3 regions of the Providencia rustigianii genome follow, and region 1 is predicted to be linked to each of the others. Evidence: predicted binding sites of a transcription regulator. Region 1 holds the regulator's gene; each other region holds the start of a gene.
What was found. The regulator CRP, encoded in region 1, controls carbon source genes, mostly activating them, when cyclic AMP is high. The targets are predictions, from matches to a motif close to ATGTGANNNNNNTCACAT.
Positions count from the first base shown of each region.

Region 1 (7,538 bases):
TACGCTGATTATTCATGCCAAAGATGACCCTTTTATGGCCCCTGAAGTCGTTCCTGACCTCAGCCAATTGCCTCACAATATTGAGTACCAAATGACTGAACATGGAGGTCACGTTGGTTTTGTGGGGGGCAGTTTCCGTAAACCTCAAATGTGGTTAGAAACGCGTATCCCATTATGGCTAACGGCTTATTTAAATGAGAACAAATCATGATTATTCCGTGGAAAGACTTAGCACCTGAAACCCTCGAAAATCTGATTGAAAGCTATGTATTACGTGAAGGCACCGACTATGGTACTCATGAAAAAAGCTTACAAGACAAAGTGAATGATGTGAAACGGCAGTTAGTTTCTGGGGAAATTGTGCTAGTCTGGTCTGAGCTACATGAATCCGTAAATTTTATGCCTAATAACCAGTTTCGCCCGTAATCCCGCTTCATTCGCTGTTTATTGAAATAGTGGTCATGAGCGTAAAACAGGGAGTCCACTATGTCGAAGAAACACCCTATCATTGCCGTCACCGGATCGAGTGGCGCAGGAACGACCTCTACTAGCCAAGCTTTTCGTAAAATATTCCACCAGCTAAATATTCGCCCTGCAACCCTTGAAGGGGATAGTTTTCATCGTTATACCCGCCCAGAAATGGATATGGCAATCCGTAAAGCCCGTGAACAAGGTCGCCATATTAGTTATTTTGGTTCCGAAGCGAATGATTTTGCTCTGCTAGAACAAACGTTGATTGATTACGCTAAAACAGGTCAGGGGCAATCTCGAAAATATCTGCATACCTATGATGAAGCCGTACCTTATGGTCTCCAACCGGGAACCTTTACGCCTTGGGAGTCTCTGCCAGAAAAATCCGATGTATTATTTTATGAGGGTTTACATGGCGGTGTCGTGACACCTGAGCATGATGTTGCCAAACATGTAGATTTACTGGTCGGTGTTGTCCCGATTGTCAATTTAGAGTGGATTCAAAAAATGATCCGCGATACGACGGAAAGAGGACATTCCCGAGAAGCGGTGATGGATTCCGTAGTGCGTTCTATGGGTGATTATATTAACTATATTACTCCGCAATTTTCCCGTACACATATTAATTTCCAACGCGTTCCAACCGTCGATACGTCGAACCCATTCTCCGCTAAAGCTATCCCATCACAGGATGAAAGTTTCATTGTGATCCGCTTTAGAGGGTTAGAACAGATTGATTTTCCTTATTTGCTTTCGATGGTTAACGGCTCATTTATCTCGGCAATGAATACCATTGTGGTACCTGGAGGAAAATTAGGACTCGCAATGGAGCTCATTATGATGCCATTAGTTGAAAAGTTAATTAAGCAGCGAAGTGAATAAGTCTATATTAAATTAAATGAATACTTACATAGATACTTATCTTCTTTGAAGATAAGTATCTAATAATATAAAAGTAATTAGATATTTTTAATTTCGAAACTATGAGTCACTTTTACTGTTTTTTCTAGCATAATCGCGACTGAGCAATATTTTTCAGCCGAAAGTTGTACGGCTCGCTCAACCACTTTATCTGTTAATTCACGACCGACGACAATAAAGTGCAAATTGATATGCGTGAAATAACGAGGGGCTTCATCACGGCGTTGGGATGTGAGTTTAACTTCACAGTCGGTAATATCGTAGCGACCTTTTTGTAAAATAGACACCACGTCTATCGCGCTACATCCACCTGCTGCCATCAAGACCATTTCCATTGGGCTAGGTGCTTTATCTCCAGCATTACCATCCATCATGATTTGATGCCCAGATGCTGATTCACCTAAGAAAGAGAGCCCTTCAACCCACTTTACTCGTGCTTCCATTTTTGTTCCCCTTGAAAAATGTCGTTATTAAAGGCTACATTGTTCCATATATCTGAATAATGTTATATCAGCATTATTAAGCTGAAGCGATACAGGGAAGACTTTCTGTATTGGATATGATACAAACAATGCTTAGTTGATAGGATTAAGATCAAAACTCAACGATTCAATTGATTATATTATACAATTGATATTAACTTGCTTTTGACCTATAACGAGCATTAATTATGGGTAACTAACGCAACTTAGTATGCCAAGCTAGAAATTTTAAAGTCAGCCTTTCACCTTAATTTTCTGAAGGGTTGCAATAACATACAGAGGATAACGCTAATGGTTCTCGGCAAGCCACAAACAGACCCTACTCTTGAATGGTTTTTGTCACACTGCCATATTCATAAGTATCCATCCAAGAGCACTCTAATCCATCAGGGTGAAAAAGCAGAAACCCTTTACTATATCGTTAAAGGTTCAGTGGCTGTTTTAATCAAAGATGAAGAAGGCAAAGAAATGATTCTCTCTTACTTGAATCAGGGAGACTTCATTGGTGAACTTGGGTTATTTGAAGAAGGGCAAGAACGTACTGCGTGGGTTCGAGCTAAAGTTGCTTGTGAAGTCGCTGAAATTTCTTATAAGAAATTCCGTCAGCTAATTCAGGTTAATCCAGATATTCTGATGCGCCTTTCTGCGCAGATGGCAAGCCGCTTACAAACTACATCAGAAAAAGTCGGTAACTTGGCATTCCTTGATGTGACTGGTCGTATCGCTCAAACCTTATTAAATTTAGCAAAACAACCTGATGCAATGACTCACCCAGACGGTATGCAGATCAAAATTACTCGTCAAGAAATTGGTCAAATTGTTGGGTGTTCACGCGAAACTGTAGGTCGTATTTTAAAAATGTTAGAAGATCAAAATTTGATCTCTGCACATGGTAAAACGATCGTCGTTTACGGTACTCGATAACTTTTATTTTGGTCCAGTAATATTTACTGGGCTTTATATAAACAGCTGTATATATCTCATATATGGCTGTTTTTCATTCCTAATATTGCCCATCATATACTTTCTGTTCAAAATAGCAGCGCTTTTTGATATTAGTCTAACAATCCTTATATATAAAATACTAAATAATTAGCCAGCAATCATTTAGGATTTTATTTATGAAACAGATTAATAATTTAACACCATCAAACTACATCTACCATGCCGGTACAACTAAGAGCGGTAATAACCAAACTTTTTTACAGCGTCAGGCATTCTTTGAACGCTTACAATCAGCGAATTCGACCTCAAAAAAATTTCCAATTTTAGTAAAAGAATCAACGACTCAAGCTAAAGAAACTCGTGTACCTCATTTTATATCTTCACTCAAAATTGGAAGCTTAGTTCCTAGTAATCAACCCACACAACACTCATTTACACCTAAAGCAAAAGTTATTTTTGGTACTCAGTTTAACAAAAACATTGATACGCATTTTATTAATTTTAATAAGAGTTTTTCATTTTTTAAGAATTTATCTAATTAATTTTATTTATTCGCTACGTTTCAATCCTACAATCGATATGCCACCCCTTTAGCCTAACGCGTATTTGTTAGGTTTTTTTTTATCAATTAGCTAATTATTTAATGGAATCGGTTTTTTATATCAATTCTATCTAAAAATCCTATAGCATTGAAATAGATAAATAATTAGGAGAAGCAATCATGATAGACACAATCATAAATTCACCGAATGTTAGAAATAGCACCTCATCTACATTTCTACAATCTGAAAAAAAGTATCTATTTCTGAATAAGGTCATTGAAACAAATTCATCTCCAAAAATATTTCCTGTTATCGATTTTCATAATAGAACGAAGTCATTAAATGAAAATAAAAAATTCCAAAATATGTGGGATGAAGCCATTAAAACAACCAAGCTAAAACTGAGGGATTGTAATAAAGAAAACACCTATCAAAACTTACATCCGGTAATTAGAGAGACCAATATAAAAATTGAGGCTTTACAGCGGTTGCTTGGAAAGAGTGATCATTGCTTCGAAAATACCTATGTTAAGAATGAAAAAAACGTAAAAAAAACCGCTAAAGATAATACGCCTCAAAAAATTACTACACTCATTGATAGATGTAAAAATTTACTGGGAAAAATGACTCAGAATTCACAATACATCACTACGTTAGATGAGCGAGTGAGAGTGACATTAGATAAAGCAGATCTTAACCACACACTGATCAATCTTAAAAACACAGAGTTTCCTCCTACCGTATTTTATACAAAGCCTGAACTTAGTGACTCTGAAAAACACAATATTATAATTAATTTTCAATTAGCTAAAGAAATCAAAAGAATTAAAGGAAGTAAAATTCCACTACGCGTAACCAGTATCCACAAAGCAAGTAATACAAGTTTAATGATAGAGCCTCAAAATAAGAACCTAGCATTAAAAAATTCAAAACCAGATACTCATATAATAAAAACAAAAAAAATTAATGGTCGCAATATTGAGCTTTATACTGCTGAGGGAGCCGTCAAATCAAAAAATCACCCTAGAGATAATCTGAACACTGGCGTTGAAAAACCGGCATTAAAAAATACCAAAACCAAAAATACATTTAAATCTGTTCCCTCAGTGTCAGGATAGTTGTCACCCCCTCTGAAAAATAAACCTGAGGGCGCGGAGTGACACATGAAACGTATTTCACCTGAACGAAAAGCCGCCATACTGGCTAAATTATTACCGCCGTACAACATGACCGTTTCCGCAGTTGCACAAACGGAAGGAATATCCGAAGCTACGCTGTATAACTGGCGTAATCAGGCTAAATCAGAAGGAAAACCCGTGCCCGGTGCAGACAAAAACAGTGAACAGTGGCCGGCGGAAGCCCGCTTTGCCGCCATCGTGGAAACCGCCACACTCAGCGAAGCGGAAGTGGCGGAATACTGCCGCAAAAAAGGACTCTATCCGGAGCAGCTGGTGCAGTGGAAACAGGGTTTTCTTCAGGTATCCTCTCCCGGAGATAAAGCCGCACTGAAGCAAAGCCAGAAGGAAAACAAACAGTTAAAGCGTGAGCTGGTCCGCAAGGAAAAAGCCCTGGCGGAGGCGGCGGCAATCCTGGTGCTGCGAAAAAAGCTCAGCGATTATTACGGGGAAACCGGCGGGGACGACTGACTCCGGCATCCGAACGCACCCTGTTTATCCGGTGGATTAATGAGGCGGTGAGCTCCGGCGCACGGCTGGCTGTTGCCTGCCGGGAAGTTCAGCTGAGTCTGCGGACCTGGCGGCGCTGGCAGATATCCCCGTCGGACGGCAGACCGGGCGCAGTGCGTCCGGTGCCGGTGAACAAGCTGAGTCCGGAAGAAGAAAAACAGATACTGACTGTCTGCCATCAACCTGAATACGCGAGTCTGCCGCCGTCCCAAATTGTCCCGAAACTGGCGGATAAAGGGATATATCTGGCGGGTGAATCCACCTTTTACCGGGTGTTGCGCCGCCACGGAGAACTTCATCACCGGGGGCGTCAGCAGCGCCCGAAAAAAGTACCGGTACCGACCACCTTTACCGCATCCGGGCCATGTCAGGTCTGGGTATGGGATATCACCTGGCTGCCGTCGGTGGTGCGCGGACGCTGGTTTTATCTCTACATGATACTCGATATCTACAGCCGGAAAATCACCGGCTACGAAGTGTATGAGACCGAAAGCGGCGAACAGGCGGCGGCGCTGATGCAGCGCACAGTCCTGCGTGAGGGGTGCTGGCGTCAGCCATTGGTACTGCACGCGGATAACGGGGCGGCGATGAAATCACAGACCTTACAGATGAAACTGCATGAGCTGAACATCACGCCATCCCACAGCAGACCGCGTGTGAGCAATGACAATGCCTATGCGGAATCCGTGTTCCGGACCCTGAAATACGTGCCGCAGTGGCCATCACAGGGCTTTAAAACCCTGACGGAAGCAAGGAAATGGGTGGGAAAAATTACCCGGTGGTACAACGACAGGCATCTGCACAGCGGCATCGGCTATGTCACGCCGTCGCAGCGGCATACCGGTGAGGATATTACCCTGCTGAAACAACGTGATGCAGTGTACAAAACAGCAAAAGCTACCCATCCCGAACGGTGGTCCGGAGATACCCGGAACTGGCAAAGAAAAGAGACCGTCACCCTGAATCCTGAGCGGGAAAAACAGGCTGCCTAAATTAACAAAGGGTGACAACTACCTTGACACTTACCGTGTTGAAGAACAAAATAGCTCTAATAATCGATTACAAAGCCACCGAGCTAAACTATCAATAACATCATTTACTCAAGACAAATTCTTAAGAGATATTCAAATAGAAATGAAAAATAATGAACAAAAAATAAAAATATTAAAAGCAGACATCGAGGAAAAGCAACAGGAAGCCGGGACTATCCAAAAACGAATTTCGGCACGTAACCGCAAATAAATGATGAAGTAACTCAAAGAGGTTAAACCTCTTTGAGTATTAATAAATTTATTGTACTAATAGCTTTTCTATTGCTGCCGTAAGCTTCTCCATCCCACTGTTAATCTCTTCTTCAGAGATAATCAGTGATGGCGTAAAACGCAATACGTTGGAACCAGCACTTAACATCATCAAGCCTTCATCCGCACTAGCTTGCAAAATATCTTTCGCACGGTTGAGTAATTTCCCATCTAATTCCGCACCAATTAATAGACCCATGCCTCTAATTTCAGCAAAAATTCCATATTTATCATTGAGTGTATTCAAATGTGAAACAAATAATTCGCGACGTTTTGCAACGCCATTTAACACTTCATCGGTATTGATGATATCAAATGCAGCATTTCCTACCGCACACGCTAATGGATTACCACCATACGTCGTACCATGAGACCCAACTTCCATCGCTTGAGCAATCTCATTGGTCGTTATCATGGCACTGATAGGGAAGCCACCACCGAGTGCTTTTGCCGTCGTTAATACATCCGGCGCAATACCATAATGCATATAGGAGAATAGCTTGCCAGTACGTCCCATACCACTTTGGACCTCGTCAAATACTAGCAATGCTTTATTTTCATCGCACAGTTGACGTAAACCTTGCATAAATTCTGGTGTTGCAGCCGTCACACCGCCTTCACCTTGCACAGGTTCTAATACCACAGCGCAAGTATTTTCATCAATGACAGCTTTGACCGCATCAAGATCATTAAAAGGAACATGGATAATATCGGCAGGTTTTGGACCAAAACCATCAGCATATTTTGCTTGACCACCCACAGAGACAGTAAAAAATGTACGTCCGTGAAAAGCCTGCTTAAATGCAATAATTTTGGTTTTATACGGGCTATGTTTGGTAATGGCGTAATGACGAGCAAGTTTAAAAGCCGCTTCGTTCGCTTCCGCGCCTGAGTTAACAAAGAAAACACGCTCGGCAAACGTTGCATTAATCAGCTTCTGTGCCAGTGTGAGTGCTTCTTCATTGGTAAAAATATTGCTCACATGCCAAAGTTTTTCACTTTGCTTACGCACCGCTGCAACAAGACTTGGGTGACAATGACCCAATGCTAATACGGCAATACCACCAGCAAAATCAATGTATTCTTTGCCCTGTTGATCCCAAACACGGCTACCTTGACCTTTAACTGGAATAAACTCTGCTGGAGAATAAATAGGCAACATGACTTGGTCAAATGTCTGCCGATTTACCG
Region 1 is NZ_LR134396.1:390,281-397,818, reverse strand. Features, by position in the region: gene EL244_RS01825 (hydrolase) at 1-211, shown strand, start outside; gene EL244_RS01820 (YheU family protein) at 208-426, shown strand; gene EL244_RS01815 (phosphoribulokinase) at 487-1,353, shown strand; gene EL244_RS01810 (OsmC family protein) at 1,431-1,835, opposite strand; gene crp (cAMP-activated global transcriptional regulator CRP) at 2,166-2,798, shown strand; gene EL244_RS01800 (hypothetical protein) at 2,996-3,361, shown strand; gene EL244_RS01795 (hypothetical protein) at 3,541-4,479, shown strand; one part of gene EL244_RS01790 (IS3 family transposase) at 4,525-4,960, shown strand; one part of gene EL244_RS01790 (IS3 family transposase) at 4,960-6,038, shown strand; gene EL244_RS01785 (aspartate aminotransferase family protein) at 6,337-7,538, opposite strand, start outside.

Region 2 (7,538 bases), 290 kb from region 1:
TTTTTGCTTGATGACATAATGCAATCACTTTGGCATCTGTGTCGTCATCATTCAATGTGGTTAAATCCATCAGGGTCAGTGCGCGTTGCGCAGCTGCTTTTAAATCAGTCATATAACTCTCCAACGATGTTAATTCTATCAGAACGATACGTTCTTTGTTGGCGAGCGGGCTTGTTCCATAAAGATGCTAGTTGGGAATATCCAAACACAGCAGCTGAGATCCTTCTCACCGCACGGTGCCCTAGAGTAACTTGACTCTAAGAACTATCAGTTCCGTGGCAACTTACTTGTACCTATTTGACCATGAAACCGGGTTGTTTTATGCGCTACAAATCACATTTATCGACTGAACGTTACATTATTTAATATATTACTGTGAAGATTATCACAATAATCTGGATTTTGAATTACTCTTTCTCAGCCAATAATTCGTTGCTGATTATCTCATCTTAAATGGATTACGTTAAGAATAGTTGAAAAAGTAAGAATCACGATAAAAAACAGAAAAAGAATATCGCAAAAGAAAATGACAGCGGAAAGACAGATCGTCTTTCCGCGCCAAAATTGAGGAATTATAGTGCAGTCATTGCCGTCAATGTTAAGAAGAATCCAGCAATCGTTGCGCTCATTAAGTTAGATAATGTACCTGCCATAACGGCTTTCATTCCTAAACGGGCAACGTCACTACGACGATTTGGTGCCATTCCACCTAAACCACCAAGCAGGATTGCAACAGAAGACAAGTTGGCAAATCCACACAGGGCAAAAGAAATAATCGCTTTAGTATGATCAGACAGGACTTGTTTGCCTGCTGCGATTACATCCGCATCCGCCTTCATATATTCACCGAAATTCATGAAAGCAACGAATTCGTTCACTACCACTTTTTGTCCGATGAAAGAGCCCGCTATCGTTGCTTCGCTCCATGGCACACCAATCAAATAAGCAATTGGAGCAAATAACCACCCCAATAATAATTCAAGGGATAACTGTGGATAGTTAAACCATCCACCAACACCACCTAAAATGCCGTTAATCAGCGCAATCAATGCAATGAAAGCCAGTAACATCGCACCCACGTTCATGGCCAATTGCATACCTGATGCAGCGCCGGATGCCGCAGCATCAATAATATTTGTAGGGCGGTCTTCTTCGGCAATTAAATCAATAGCATTAACATTGTCTTTAGCGACTTCAGTCTCTGGCACCATTAACTTAGCAAATAATAAACCACCTGGCGCCGCCATAAAGGATGCTGCAATCAGATATTCCATCGGTACACCCATTTGGGCATATCCCGCTAATACAGAACCTGCGACTGATGCTAAACCACCACACATAATGGCAAATAATTCAGACGTGGTCATGGTTGCAATATAGGGACGAACAACCAGAGGCGCTTCTGTTTGACCAACGAAAATATTCGCAGTTGCAGAGAGTGATTCAGTTCTTGAAGTACCCAGTACTTTTTGCAAACCACCACCTAAAACTTTGATGACCAGTTGCATGATGCCTAAGTAATACAGAACCGCAATTAATGATGAAAAGAATACAATGATAGGCAATACACGAAATGCAAATATAAAACCGCCACCACCAAACAGCTCGAACATCTTATCGGAAACCAGCCCACCAAAGATGAAGCTCATTCCATCTTGACCATAGCCGATGACTTTAGAAACAGCATCAGATATGCCTTGTAATACGCTACGACCCGCAGGTACATACAGGACAAATGCCCCAACCGCTAACTGGATTAAAAAAGCACCGCCAACGGTACGAAGTCTAATCGCTCGACGATTGCTGGAGAAGAGAACGGCTATCGCAATAAGCACCGCCATCCCAACAATACTCATAATGAGTTGCATGGAAGTATCCCTGTTCACTTAATTCTAGGTTAATGTATAAAGAAACTCGCTAGAGTCCTTGAATCTTAGTTCGATGATTATAACCAGTCATCATTAATAACCCGCAATATTCATCACAAATCCAAAGTGCAATAAGCAACATAAATTCAAATATTGTGATGAAAATCACAATTAAGAGTCAGTTTAGTCTGGAATAGCATTTCTGATATAGCTGAGGGAAGTAAAAACTGAATGGTTTTTAGTTGGAATAACAATAAAATAGATAAGTAAAAATAATTAATTAATGAATTTAAATCTAATTTAGATTAAATAAAATTTTGCTATTGTTGTAAAGTTGTTGCGCTATTTCATCCGGTGATTCGTGGCGAAGTTCACATAATGCACGAAAAACCCACTGAATGCGTTCGGGTCTATTTGGTTCTCCTTGAAAACCAGATACTGGCATATCAGGTGCATCCGTTTCAAAAACTAAACAATTCAAGGGTAATTGCGCCATTACTTGCCGAGTTTTATTCGCCCTTTCATACGTAATCGTTCCTCCGACACCAATGTAATAACCTAATTTCACGAAACTTTGTGCTTGTGACAAGCTACCGGAAAAACCATGCACGACTCCACGAGCTGGCACTTCATGTCGACGTAACATAGCGACTAATTGATCGTGGGATTTCCGTGAATGCAAAATGACGGGAAGATCAAATTGTTTAGCGAGTTTTAATTGTCTCTGAAGCAGTGTTTGTTGCAATTCAAATAAAGGGTCTTGCATGTATAAATCCAACCCTATTTCCCCAATAGCGACACATTTTTGACTTGATTGTTTTAAATAAGAAACCAATTCGTCAAATTGAAACTCTTGGAATTGATTTAAATACAGTGGATGAAACCCCATTGCAGCATGTAACTGAGAATATTGATGAGCAAGCGCCCATACACGCTGAAAATTATCCGCACTCACCGAGGGGATAATAATATCAGTTATTCCAGCTCGTTTAGCCAATTCGAGATTTTCAGGGTATGAATCACTGAATGGGGGAAAATCAAAATGGCAATGGGTATCAATAAAATGAGGGCTATGCATCATGAAGTTGATTACTCGGCATGACTGGAGCGCCAAACGTTTCTATGCCATTTTCCACTAATTCCTCAGCGAGGACATCTTCTTTATGTGCCATTTCTAATGACCGCTTGTGAGATGCAAAACGACTAAAATGGGCATCATTACTCGCAAAATGTTGAGCCAATGTCGCCACGAAATAGCGTCCACAACGCCGACCGACATGATAGTCCTGATTTAATGCGCTAATTTTACTGCCTAAAGCACTGCTTTTTAGTGGAGTTGGTGGATATATTTCAAAAATTTGGACGCCATCAGGCGGATTTTCAATAAATTCTTGAGTTCGACGGTAGCTTTTTAAATGTACCTTCAGCATGGCAGCCATCCGTTGTAAAGCGCTGCTATCCCCCTCTAACCAACGAGTCATGCGTTTTAACCACTCAGGGGTAAAATACATTTGTGAAGGGACAGTACGAATAACCACAATCGTATCAGCGCCTCGATGATAAGCTTCTTCGACTGGAACTGCCGCACTAATTCCCCCGTCATGGTACAAACGACCATCAAGCTCAACACCCGTGCGATAAAAACCGGGAATCGCACTGGAAGCACGGATCATATCGAGCCATGAATCTGCATTAGGCTGCAAAAATTCAGCTGAAAAATCATCACTACGGCTCGCCCCCATATAGAATTCTCGGCCAGAATTGAGTAATTCCAGCCCTGCATCCATGTTCAGTGGAAATTCTTTCGCCGTCGTAGAGATTAACCAATCTAAATCAATCAAATGACCGCCACGAATAAATCGTAATGGGTTAAAAAACTCTGAGTTAGTGGTGTATCGAGTGATCACTCGTCGGGCATATCCAGCCTGACCACAGATATAAGCGGAAAGGTTTTGAGCTCCCGCAGACGTACCAATCATCAAATCGAAAGGGTTAAAATTTTCGATTAGGAATTCATCCAGAACACCAGCAGTAAAGATCCCTCGCTGTCCCCCACCTTCACAAATAAGGGCAGTTTTACCTGAATTGATCTCATCAAAAAATGCGAGCGGCTCAATTGTGCCTAACGTGACTGGAACATGTTTTCCCATACTAACCCTTTTTGCCATTGGCGTATTTGCAACCAAACCCACGAAATAATATGTTGATTGGTTTTCATTGAACTCTTTTCAGCGGGATAAAGAATGGCAAAATGAGCTTTCTAATGAAAGCTCATTTTTAGACAAATTACTTATTGGTAAGTACTAAGCCATTTTGTACAGATTTAACCCCTTTTGCGCTGGCGGCAATCTGTGTAATTTGATTGATTGTGTCACTAGATTTAATAAAGCCTGATAAGTAAACCACACCATTAACGGTTTTTACCGAGACGCTATTACTCGGGATCCCACTGGTACTCAGTAATTTACTTTTAATGTCAGCGGTAATCGCAGAATCATCGATATAGGTATCGGTGCTTTTCACACCGCTAGAGATGGCATTTCCCGTATCTTTGCCCGCTATCTCAACTGTTTTACCCGCACTATCCCATGTTTCTGACGCTTGTTTTTTCAATGCACTATCGGATGATGAGCTACATGCAAATAATGCCCAACTCAACCCAATGACACCCAAAGAACGTAAGATGGCGATCTTTTTCATTGGAACCTTCCTCTTGCTATGATTATCAGACTAACGATGTTATAGCCTAAGTAAAAAACAGACAAAGATAAAGCCAAATAATAGGTTAATCAGTCTATTTCATAAGCAATTTGAATATTAGCAGAAAAACATTCTTAATCTGATTATTTAAAAAGGGTGCTTGTATCACCAGCCTCAACAGAAATGAGAAATGTGGGGGAAAATTCCCCCACCAGACTACTCAGTACAAGATAGAGTAGCTTGAACCGCCGTATTTCCACTGATCACGCTAAAAGAACACAACCTATCGCGCATCAATAATGAAAGCCCTAAAACCGTGATACACACGGCTATCAGCCCCATCAGGGTAAACTTGGTCATTCCTCTTGACTCCTGTATATAAAGGAGACAGAATCAAGTTGTTGGGTTTTGAGACTGCCTCGGGTTAATGGTAAACATAACTCGGGGCTTTCGTCTTTTTGGCTCTTGGCAAATGCTTGAACCAAAATGATCCAAGCACCCACCGCCATCATAGCAAGAATATGCTAACAATCCGCCATGAAATGGCATTATCAGATTGAATTCATTAACTATTTAACGATTTAGCTAACAGGAATAGCTCATGTGATTGAGTGAATAATTCCGACATGAAAAAGGGTGCTTGTATCACCAATCTCAACAAAAATGAGAAATGTGGGGGAAAGCTCCCCCACCAGACTACTCAGTGCAAGATAGAGCAGCTTGAACCGCCGTATTTCCACTGATCACGCTAAAAGAACACAACCTATCGCGCATCAATAATGAAAGCCCTAAAACCGTGATACACACGGCTATCAGCCCCATCAGGGTAAACTTGGTCATTCCTCTTGACTCCTGTATATAAAGGAGACAGAATCAAGTTGTTGGGACGAGAAACTGCCTCGGGTTAATGGTAAAACATAACTCGGGGCTTTCGTCTTTTTGGCTCTTGCAAATGCTTGAACCAAAATGATCCAAGCACCCACCGCCATCATAGCAAGAATATGCTAACAATCCGCCATGAAATATCATTATCAGATTGAATTCATTAATTATTTAGCGATTTGAATAAAAAAATGGCTCATATTACTGAGCCACTTTGAATGGGATGAATTAATAGAACGGTTGCGAATTAGTGTTCCCGTGTCTTCCTGAATCTAACTTCAGGATAACGTTCACTCGTTAGATTTAAATTCACCATCGTTGGTGCGATATACGATAAATTATCGCCGCCATCTAACGCCAAGTTTTGTTCATTTTTGCGTTTAAATTCTTCGAATTTCTTCACATCATCACATTCAACCCAACGCGCTGTAGAAACGTTCACCGTTTCATAAATTGCTTCAACGTTATATTCGCTTTTCAAACGAGAAACTACCACGTCAAACTGCAGCACACCAACCGCACCTACAATCAAATCATTGTTGGTTAATGGGCGGAATACCTGTACAGCACCCTCTTCGGATAACTGAACCAGACCTTTTAATAGCTGTTTCTGTTTTAACGGATCACGTAAGCGGATACGACGGAATAGCTCAGGAGCAAAGTTAGGGATACCCGTGAATTTCAGATCTTCACCTTGAGTAAAGGTATCACCAATCTGAATAGTGCCATGGTTATGCAAGCCAATAATATCCCCAGCATAAGCATGCTCAACTTGAGAACGATCACCCGCCATAAAGGTCAGAGCATCTGAGATCACCACATCTTTCTTAGTTCGCACTTGGCGTAGTTTCATTCCTTTTTCATAGGTACCTGAAACAATACGCATAAAAGCAACACGGTCGCGATGTTTTGGATCCATATTTGCCTGAATTTTAAAAACGAATCCAGTAAATTTCTCTTCTGTCGCTTCTACTTCACGTACATCTGTTTTACGCGCTTGTGGTGCTGGAGCCCATTTAACTAAGCCATCGAGCATGTGGTCAACACCAAAGTTACCGAGTGCTGTACCAAAGAAAACAGGGGTCAATTCACCCTCAAGGAAAGCATCATGGTCAAACTCATGAGAAGCTCCTTGAACAAGTTCTAATTCTTCACGAAGTTGTGAAGCAAGATCTTCACCAACAGCGGCATCCAGTTCTGGATTATTAAGCCCTTTAACAATGCGAACTTCTTGGATAGTGTGACCTTGACCTGTTTGATACAGAATGGTTTCGTCACGCAGTAAATGATAAACCCCTTTGAATAATTTACCGCAACCAATTGGCCATGTGATTGGGCAACAAGCTATTTTTAGCTCATTTTCCACTTCATCCAATAGCTCCATTGGATCACGAATATCACGGTCTAATTTATTCATGAATGTCAAAATTGGTGTATCACGTAAACGGGTGACTTCCATTAATTTGCGTGTACGATCCTCGACCCCTTTACCTGAGTCAATGACCATCAAGCAACAGTCAACAGCGGTTAATGTCCGATAAGTATCTTCAGAGAAGTCTTCATGCCCTGGGGTATCAAGGAGGTTTACCAAGCAATCGTTATAAGGAAATTGCATCACAGAAGTTGTGATCGAAATACCACGCTGCTTTTCCATTTCCATCCAGTCTGATTTAGCGTGTTGGTTCGAACCACGCCCTTTTACTGTTCCTGCGCGTTGGATCGCGTTTCCAAACAGTAATACTTTTTCAGTAATGGTCGTTTTACCCGCATCGGGGTGAGAAATAATAGCAAACGTTCTGCGCGTGCTAACTTCATGAAGAAAATTCTGATCTGTCATTTAACCGTTCTTTTCGTTTATATCCAGATTTGTATTGGCATCGGGAAGAGGCTCTAGGTAGCTCTAAGCGCAGCAAATCCGTCTTGTTGATCGTAATTGGCGGTTATTTTCGCAGATCTTGGGTTTATAAACAATCAGAGCCTGCCATGTTCAGGTCTTCATTCCTTTGAAGACCCTTTATCAAAATTATTTCAACTGTGATACTAGTTGAGCAATTGACTGTCCGAGATCCTGTGTACTAGCATTTCCGC
Region 2 is NZ_LR134396.1:681,527-689,064, reverse strand. Features, by position in the region: gene deoC (deoxyribose-phosphate aldolase) at 1-112, opposite strand, end outside; gene EL244_RS03110 (NupC/NupG family nucleoside CNT transporter) at 573-1,868, opposite strand; gene EL244_RS03105 (TatD family hydrolase) at 2,164-2,949, opposite strand; gene EL244_RS03100 (patatin-like phospholipase family protein) at 2,939-4,018, opposite strand; gene EL244_RS03095 (BON domain-containing protein) at 4,155-4,568, opposite strand; gene EL244_RS03090 (Hok/Gef family protein) at 4,785-4,928, opposite strand; gene EL244_RS03085 (Hok/Gef family protein) at 5,265-5,408, opposite strand; gene prfC (peptide chain release factor 3) at 5,698-7,287, opposite strand; gene EL244_RS03075 (tartrate dehydrogenase) at 7,474-7,538, opposite strand, start outside.
Region 2: the regulator CRP is predicted to act here: its motif matches at 2,022-2,039, upstream of EL244_RS03110 (NupC/NupG family nucleoside CNT transporter).

Region 3 (7,538 bases), 1.4 Mb from region 1:
CTCTATATTCACGAATTGTAGAGACTGCGGCTTGTGAGCGCAACCAATCCATAAAATGCCGACTTTCTTGCTCAACAATAAATTCCGCTTCAACTGCGGCCGCTTTACGCTGTGCAAGGTTCTGGGCAATGATAGATTCAAGATCATCAACAGTATAGAGATAAACATCTCTGAGTTTTTCTACATCCTGCTCGATATCACGGGGAACTGCAATATCAATCAATAACATAGGTTTACTACGACGTGCTTTCATCGCACGCTCAACCATTCCCTTACCAATTATCGGTAACGGACTGGCTGTCGAGCTGATGACAATATCGGCTTCCGATAAACGGCTGTCAATATCGGCTAATGAGATAACTTGCGCATTGACTTCCTTGGCAAGTAGCTCAGCTCGCTCAATGGTACGGTTTGCAATCATCATTTTTTGCACGCCATGCTCACGCAAATGGCGCGCGACTAATTCAATAGTCTCTCCTGCACCAACCAATAAAATATTCAAATGATTGAGTGATTCAAAAATCTGTCTAGCAAGGGTACATGCTGCAAATGCCACGGAAACTGCATTTGCACCGATATCCGTTTCAGTTCGAACGCGCTTAGCCACTGAAAATGACTTTTGAAACAAGCGTTCTAATTCGCTAGATAAGGCATGGGTATCTTGTGAAAGTGCGAATGCCTTTTTCACTTGCCCTAAGATTTGCGGTTCACCAAGTACCAATGAATCCAGCCCGCTCGCGACTCGCATCAAATGGCTGACGGCGCTAGCGTCTTGATGCCAATACAAACTTGGCTGAAGGTCTTTGGCGGTGATCCCATGGAAATCACATAACCATTTGACTAATTGTTCTTGCGCCTTTTCTTGAGATTCAAGGCTCAAATACAATTCAGTTCGGTTACAGGTAGACAGCACAACGCCACCATTCACTTGAGGTTGTTTAAGAAGTTCCTCAAGTGCATGGTCTATTTTTTCAGGACCGAATGCGACCTGCTCACGCAAAGCCACCGGTGCTGTTTTATGGTTAATGCCTAAAGCTAATAAGGTCATTGTGCTTACGACTTGCTCACATTGCTCACATTGCTAATTTATTTGTCAGCATTATGCTAATTTAATAGCTCATTGCTGCAGTTTATATTCGTATATTGTAGATGATTAACGCTTCTGTTTCTACGGGTACTCAATGACGAACGCCCAGAAAGATGATTAACCCCAAAATTTGAACTAATTATCGGACGGTCTGTCTTAAATATCAATAAGATGCTTTAGAGATACATTTATTAAGCACAGAAAGCAAATCCATATTTTTCATGACATTATCATTGATAACTAAACCAGATTAGCGCAATATTCCTGAAATTTAGCTCATTCTAACGTTGTTATATGATGAAATCATATGGGTGTTTTCGATAGCTTCAATAGGCTGAGATGCCAAAAATAAGACTGATTCACTATTGGTAAAATCAAAAAATGGTTAAAATCACAAACATGTTCATGATTTCATCTGCGATACAATCAACATTCACAACCTTTTGAGAATCGATATGCAATTTTCTTCTGCTCTGTCGTTTATTCGCCCAGCTAAAGGCTTTTTACGGTTAATTCCCCTCTCGGCCTTATTGCTGACCGCATGCGTGACAACGTCACAAGATACCACAAAAGGCACGTCGTCATCTTTAGATGAACAGTGGCAAAAACATCAAGCTCAAGTTGCTGAATTACGGGATTATCAAACCCGCGGCTCCTTCGTCTATATTGGAGGACAAGGTACGGGAACTGAAACTAAGACATATGCAAAGTTTTTTTGGCAACAATATACCCCAGAAAAATATCGTTTACTGCTCACTAACCCTCTTGGTAGCCGTGAACTTGAGCTCAATGTGGAGCCAGATTTAGCAAAATTAGTGACCAAAGAAGGTCAAACTCACATGAGCGATGTCCCCAGTGAGCTAATTTACCAACTGACTGGAATGGATATTCCTATTGATGATTTGACCGCATGGTTAGTTGGCTCTCCAGGTCGGGCAACCGAGTATACCCTTGATAGTAATCACCTGTTAAAATCAGTGACATTCAGCGTGAATGGCGAGACATGGAATTTGGATTATCTGTCTTACGATACTAAAACCTCGCCAATGTTACCAAGCCAGATGGAATTGCACCAAAAAGATAAAATTATCAAATTGAAAATGGACAGTTGGACCCTGAAAAAATGACGTTAACTTGGCCTTCACCCGCAAAATTGAATCTTTTTTTATACATTACTGGTCAACGTGCCGATGGTTATCATGAGCTACAAACGTTATTTCAGTTTTTAGATTACGGGGATCAGATTACATTCACATCCCGTCAAGATGACCAGATTAATCTGCTTACAACAATGGCAGGAGTTGATGTAGACAAAAATTTGATTGTCCGTGCGGCAAAAAGCCTACAAGCTCATTGCCGTACGATACTCAATCATCCAGGTCCACTTGGCGCAGATATTTGTATCGATAAAGTATTGCCTATGGGGGGAGGAATTGGCGGCGGGTCGTCGAATGCAGCCACTACGCTAATTGCATTGAATGAACATTGGGGAACTCAACTCTCTGATGACACTCTTGCTGAACTCGGTAAACATCTTGGAGCAGATGTCCCTGTGTTTGTTCGGGGTCATGCTGCGTTTGCAGAAGGGATTGGTGAAATATTAACCCCAGCGGAACCAAAAGAACGTTGGTACTTAGTCGCTCACCCCGGAATTGAAATCTCAACACCGATGATCTTCACAGATCCAGAATTAAATAGAAATTCTCCAAAACGCTCCCTAGCCGCATTATTACTGGCTCCGTACGCTAATGACTGTGAACCAATCGCAAGAAAACGTTTTCGTGAGGTTGAACAGCTAGTTTCTTGGCTGTTAGAATATGCTCCGTCTCGCCTGACAGGAACAGGTGCTTGTGTTTTTTCTGAGTTTGAAACACAAGCAGATGCCTTGAAGGTGTTAAATAAAGCCCCATCGTGGGTGCAAGGGTTCGTCGCTCAAGGAGCGAATGTTTCTCCGCTGCACAAGTTCCGCGCTGGGATAACCCGTGTATTGCACCAATAAGCGGTGGTTTATCCATCATTGCTGTTGGTCAACAATATCTCTCTGGACGCAAGCCTGAGGTTTTTCTCGTGCCCGATATGAAGCTTTTTGCTGGTAACGCTACACCGGAACTAGCACAACGTGTTGCTAACCGCCTTTACACTAATCTTGGAGACGCGGCTGTTGGTCGTTTTAGCGACGGCGAAGTCAGTGTTCAAATTAATGAAAATGTTCGCGGTGGTGATATTTTTATCATCCAGTCAACTTGCGCACCTACCAATGATAACCTGATGGAATTGGTTGTTATGGTCGATGCCTTACGCCGTGCATCTGCTGGTCGTATTACCGCTGTTATCCCTTACTTCGGTTATGCTAGACAGGATCGTCGCGTACGTTCTGCCCGTGTACCAATCACCGCTAAAGTTGTTGCCGATTTTCTGTCCAGTGTGGGCGTTGACCGTGTTCTTACTGTTGACTTACACGCAGAGCAGATCCAGGGCTTCTTTGATGTTCCTGTTGATAACGTATTTGGTAGCCCAATCCTTCTGGAAGATATGCTGCAGAAGAATTTAGAAAACCCAATCGTTGTATCTCCAGACATCGGCGGCGTGGTACGTGCTAGAGCAATCGCTAAACTGCTGAATGACACTGATATGGCAATTATTGATAAGCGTCGCCCTCGCGCAAACGTTTCTCAAGTTATGCACATCATTGGTGATGTTTCTGGTCGCGACTGCATCTTAGTTGACGATATGATTGATACGGGTGGCACACTGTGTAAAGCAGCTGAAGCGCTGAAAGAGCGTGGTGCTAAACGCGTATTTGCATACGCAACTCACCCAATCTTCTCAGGCAATGCTGTAGACAACATCAAAAATTCAGTCATTGATGAAGTTATTGTTTGTGACACAATTCCTCTTTCTCCTGAAATCAAGGCGCTGAACAAAGTTCGCACCCTGACCCTTTCAGGCATGCTGGCCGAAGCTATTCGCCGTATCAGCAATGAAGAGTCTATTTCAGCGATGTTCGAACACTAATTTGCTAAGCGGGGTCTGATGACCCCGTTTTAACATTTTCAGGTGTTGTTCCCGCGTCACATAGCAAGATAGTAGTATATAGCGCCCCTACCGTTGTTCATCAACCGTAGGGGCTTTATTTTGCGCGGACAAAAAATAAGAGTGAAATTCATCAATGACCAATTTCACTCTTATTTAAATTCGATAAGCTTAACTGTCTATTTCTTCAGCTACCGTTATGGGTAACGATGATTGTCATTACGTGGATGATGTAGTCGTTTCAGTAGACAGTAACGGTCTTCTACTTTTTCTCTACCACTCATTCTTGCACCCACCAACCAAACTAAAGCGCCAATGAAAATACCAAATAATGTGCCATTGACGATGATATCGGGTAGTCCTAATTCAACAACATGAGAAAATAGGTTTAAACCTATGCTGCCTACCATCCCTACCATACCCAAAACCATTAACCCATTACCGATCAAGTTAACCATTTTCCGTTTCATATCTACCTCCATTATCAGTACACTGATAAGCAAGCATTAAAAAAATTTCGGTAACACTTTGTATTTATGTAAAGAGTATAGCTCATTAAGTAAATTTATTTGCGATAAGCCTCACATGTACAAAAGAACTTCATAAAATCTACTCATAATGTGCTCTTTATCAATTAATAATATTTCTGAATAGTTCACTTGTTAATAATTTCCATGAAAACCTTATTGATGACAACTTTGTACATCCACCGCCTCACGAGGTAAACTATTCAATAATTTCTATACATTGACAGTGAAAAAGTCGCCGTGAGTAAAATAAAATTAATCGTTGGACTAGCCAATCCGGGTGCTGAATATGCACAAACTCGCCACAATGCTGGTGCATGGTATGTGGACTTACTGGCTAGACGTCATAATCAGTCGTTAAAAGAAGAATCTAAGTTTTTTGGATATACCGCACGTATTAATATTGGCGGTGATGATATTCGCCTGTTAGTACCAACCACATTTATGAACCTCAGTGGGAAATCTGTGGCGGCGGTAGCTAATTTTTACCGTATCAACCTTGATGAGATATTAGTTGCCCACGATGAGCTCGATTTACCTCCGGGGGTCGCAAAAATGAAACTCGGTGGCAGTAATGGCGGACATAACGGTCTGAAAGATATTCAAAGTAAATTTGCAAATAATCCAAACTTCTACCGTTTACGCATTGGTATTGGTCATCCGGGTGACAAAAATAAGGTTGTCGGCTTTGTTTTGGGTAAACCGCCGATGTCTGAACAAAAACTCATTGATGATGCCATCGATGAGGCATTACGCTGCACTGAGATTCTGTTATCCGATGGAATGGATAAGGCAATTAACCGCTTACATGGCTTTAAAGCCACAGCCTAAGAGTTGATTTCATCTAACACGAGTTTTTGTGTATAATCAGCGCCAATTTTCTAAACATCAGGGGCAGCACTCGCCTGCTCCTTGCTATTTAAGGTGAGAAACATATGGGTTTTAAATGCGGTATCGTTGGTCTGCCTAACGTGGGTAAATCCACTCTATTTAATGCATTGACCAAAGCCGGCATCGAAGCAGCCAACTTCCCTTTCTGTACGATTGAACCAAACACGGGTGTTGTGCCAATGCCAGACCCACGTCTTGATCAATTAGCTGAAATTGTGAAGCCTCAACGCATTCTACCAACCACGATGGAATTTGTTGACATCGCGGGTCTAGTTAAGGGCGCATCTAAAGGTGAAGGTCTTGGTAACCAATTCCTGACTAACATTCGTGAAACTGAAGCGATTGGTCATGTTGTTCGTTGTTTTGAAGATGACAATATCATTCACGTTGCAGGTCAAGTTGACCCTGCTTCAGATATCGAAGTTATTAATACTGAACTGGCATTGTCAGACTTAGATACTTGTGAGCGTGCTATTCACCGTGTACAAAAACGTGCCAAAGGCGGTGATAAAGATGCGAAAGCAGAATTAGAAGCGCTGGAAAAATGCTTACCGCACTTAGAACAAGCTGGCATGTTACGTTCATTAGATTTAACTGCGGAAGATAAAGCTGCTATCCGTTATTTAAGCTTCTTAACCCTGAAGCCAACAATGTACATTGCTAACGTCAGTGAAGATGGCTTCGAAAATAACCCTTACTTAGATAAAGTTCATGAAATTGCGAAAGCAGAAGGTTCAGTAGTTGTTCCTGTTTGCGCTGCAATTGAATCCGATATCGCAGAGTTAGATGACGAAGAACGCGATGAGTTTATGGCTGATTTAGGTATTGAAGAGCCAGGTCTGAACCGTGTGATCCGCGCAGGCTACGAATTATTAAACCTGCAAACTTACTTCACCGCTGGCGTGAAAGAAGTCCGTGCATGGACTATCCCTGTTGGTGCAACTGCTCCACAAGCCGCAGGTAAAATCCACACTGACTTCGAAAAAGGCTTTATCCGTGCGCAAACTATCGCATTTGAAGATTTTATCAAATACCGTGGTGAGCAAGGCGCAAAAGAAGCCGGTAAGATGCGGGCAGAAGGTAAAGAATATATTGTTAAAGACGGTGATGTGCTGAACTTCCTATTTAACGTTTAATTAACAATTTATTCCGTTTTTATCAATTGAAAAACCTAAAGTGCTTCATGCTTTAGGTTTTTTTTCATCGTTCAATCACATGAAGTGCAGTCCTACAAAGCCTCATCCAGACTTAAACACCTATCACCTACCCCATTCTTATGCGCCACAATATCCGCCATAATCGCTAACGCAATTTCTGGTGGGGTTTTACTGCCAATAGGAATACCAATCGGGGCATGTATCTGCTCTAACATCTCAATCGTTAAACCACCTGAATTTAATAAACGCTCTCTGCGCTTGGCGCTTGTTCGAGTTGAGCCCATTGCACCAATATAAAATGCTGAAGTATTAACCGCTTCCATCAGCGTTAAGTCATCTATACGGGGATCATGAGTTAACGACACAATTGCTGTATTCGATGTGCTTGGATTTTCCTCTAAGAAACGCGCAGGAAATATCTTTTTAATCTCAATTTGTTCTGCAATTTGCCCGGCAAAACGAGATAGCTCATCCTCTCTATGCTCACAAATAATCACTTCAAAACCAAGGGCTAAGGCAAAATTTGCACAATAAACACCCACGTTAGAGATGCCTGCAATAATTAATTTAGGCGGAGCAGTAATATAAAACTGAATATCATTTCCATTGCGTTCAATATGAGTTGGGTGCTGAGAATCTTGAACTGTAATAATTTCGCTCACATTAGGTAAGGTAAGCTTTTTAATAATAGCGGAGTAACCAAGAAGTGCAGTTTGAATTTGAATTAGGTATTGATAAGAAAATTTATTTTGTGGTAAATACTCAATGAGTACATCTAAGCTACCATCACACGGTAAATTGACTTTGGCTTCTACACCACCTTGCCCATAACGAACAACTTGG
Region 3 is NZ_LR134396.1:1,753,761-1,761,298, reverse strand. Features, by position in the region: gene hemA (glutamyl-tRNA reductase) at 1-1,048, opposite strand, end outside; gene lolB (lipoprotein insertase outer membrane protein LolB) at 1,543-2,214, shown strand; gene ispE (4-(cytidine 5'-diphospho)-2-C-methyl-D-erythritol kinase) at 2,211-3,086, shown strand; gene prs (ribose-phosphate diphosphokinase) at 3,155-4,102, shown strand; gene EL244_RS08140 (DUF2583 family protein) at 4,318-4,590, opposite strand; gene pth (aminoacyl-tRNA hydrolase) at 4,888-5,478, shown strand; gene ychF (redox-regulated ATPase YchF) at 5,583-6,674, shown strand; gene EL244_RS08125 (XdhC family protein) at 6,767-7,538, opposite strand, start outside.
Region 3: the regulator CRP is predicted to act here: its motif matches at 4,690-4,707, upstream of pth (aminoacyl-tRNA hydrolase).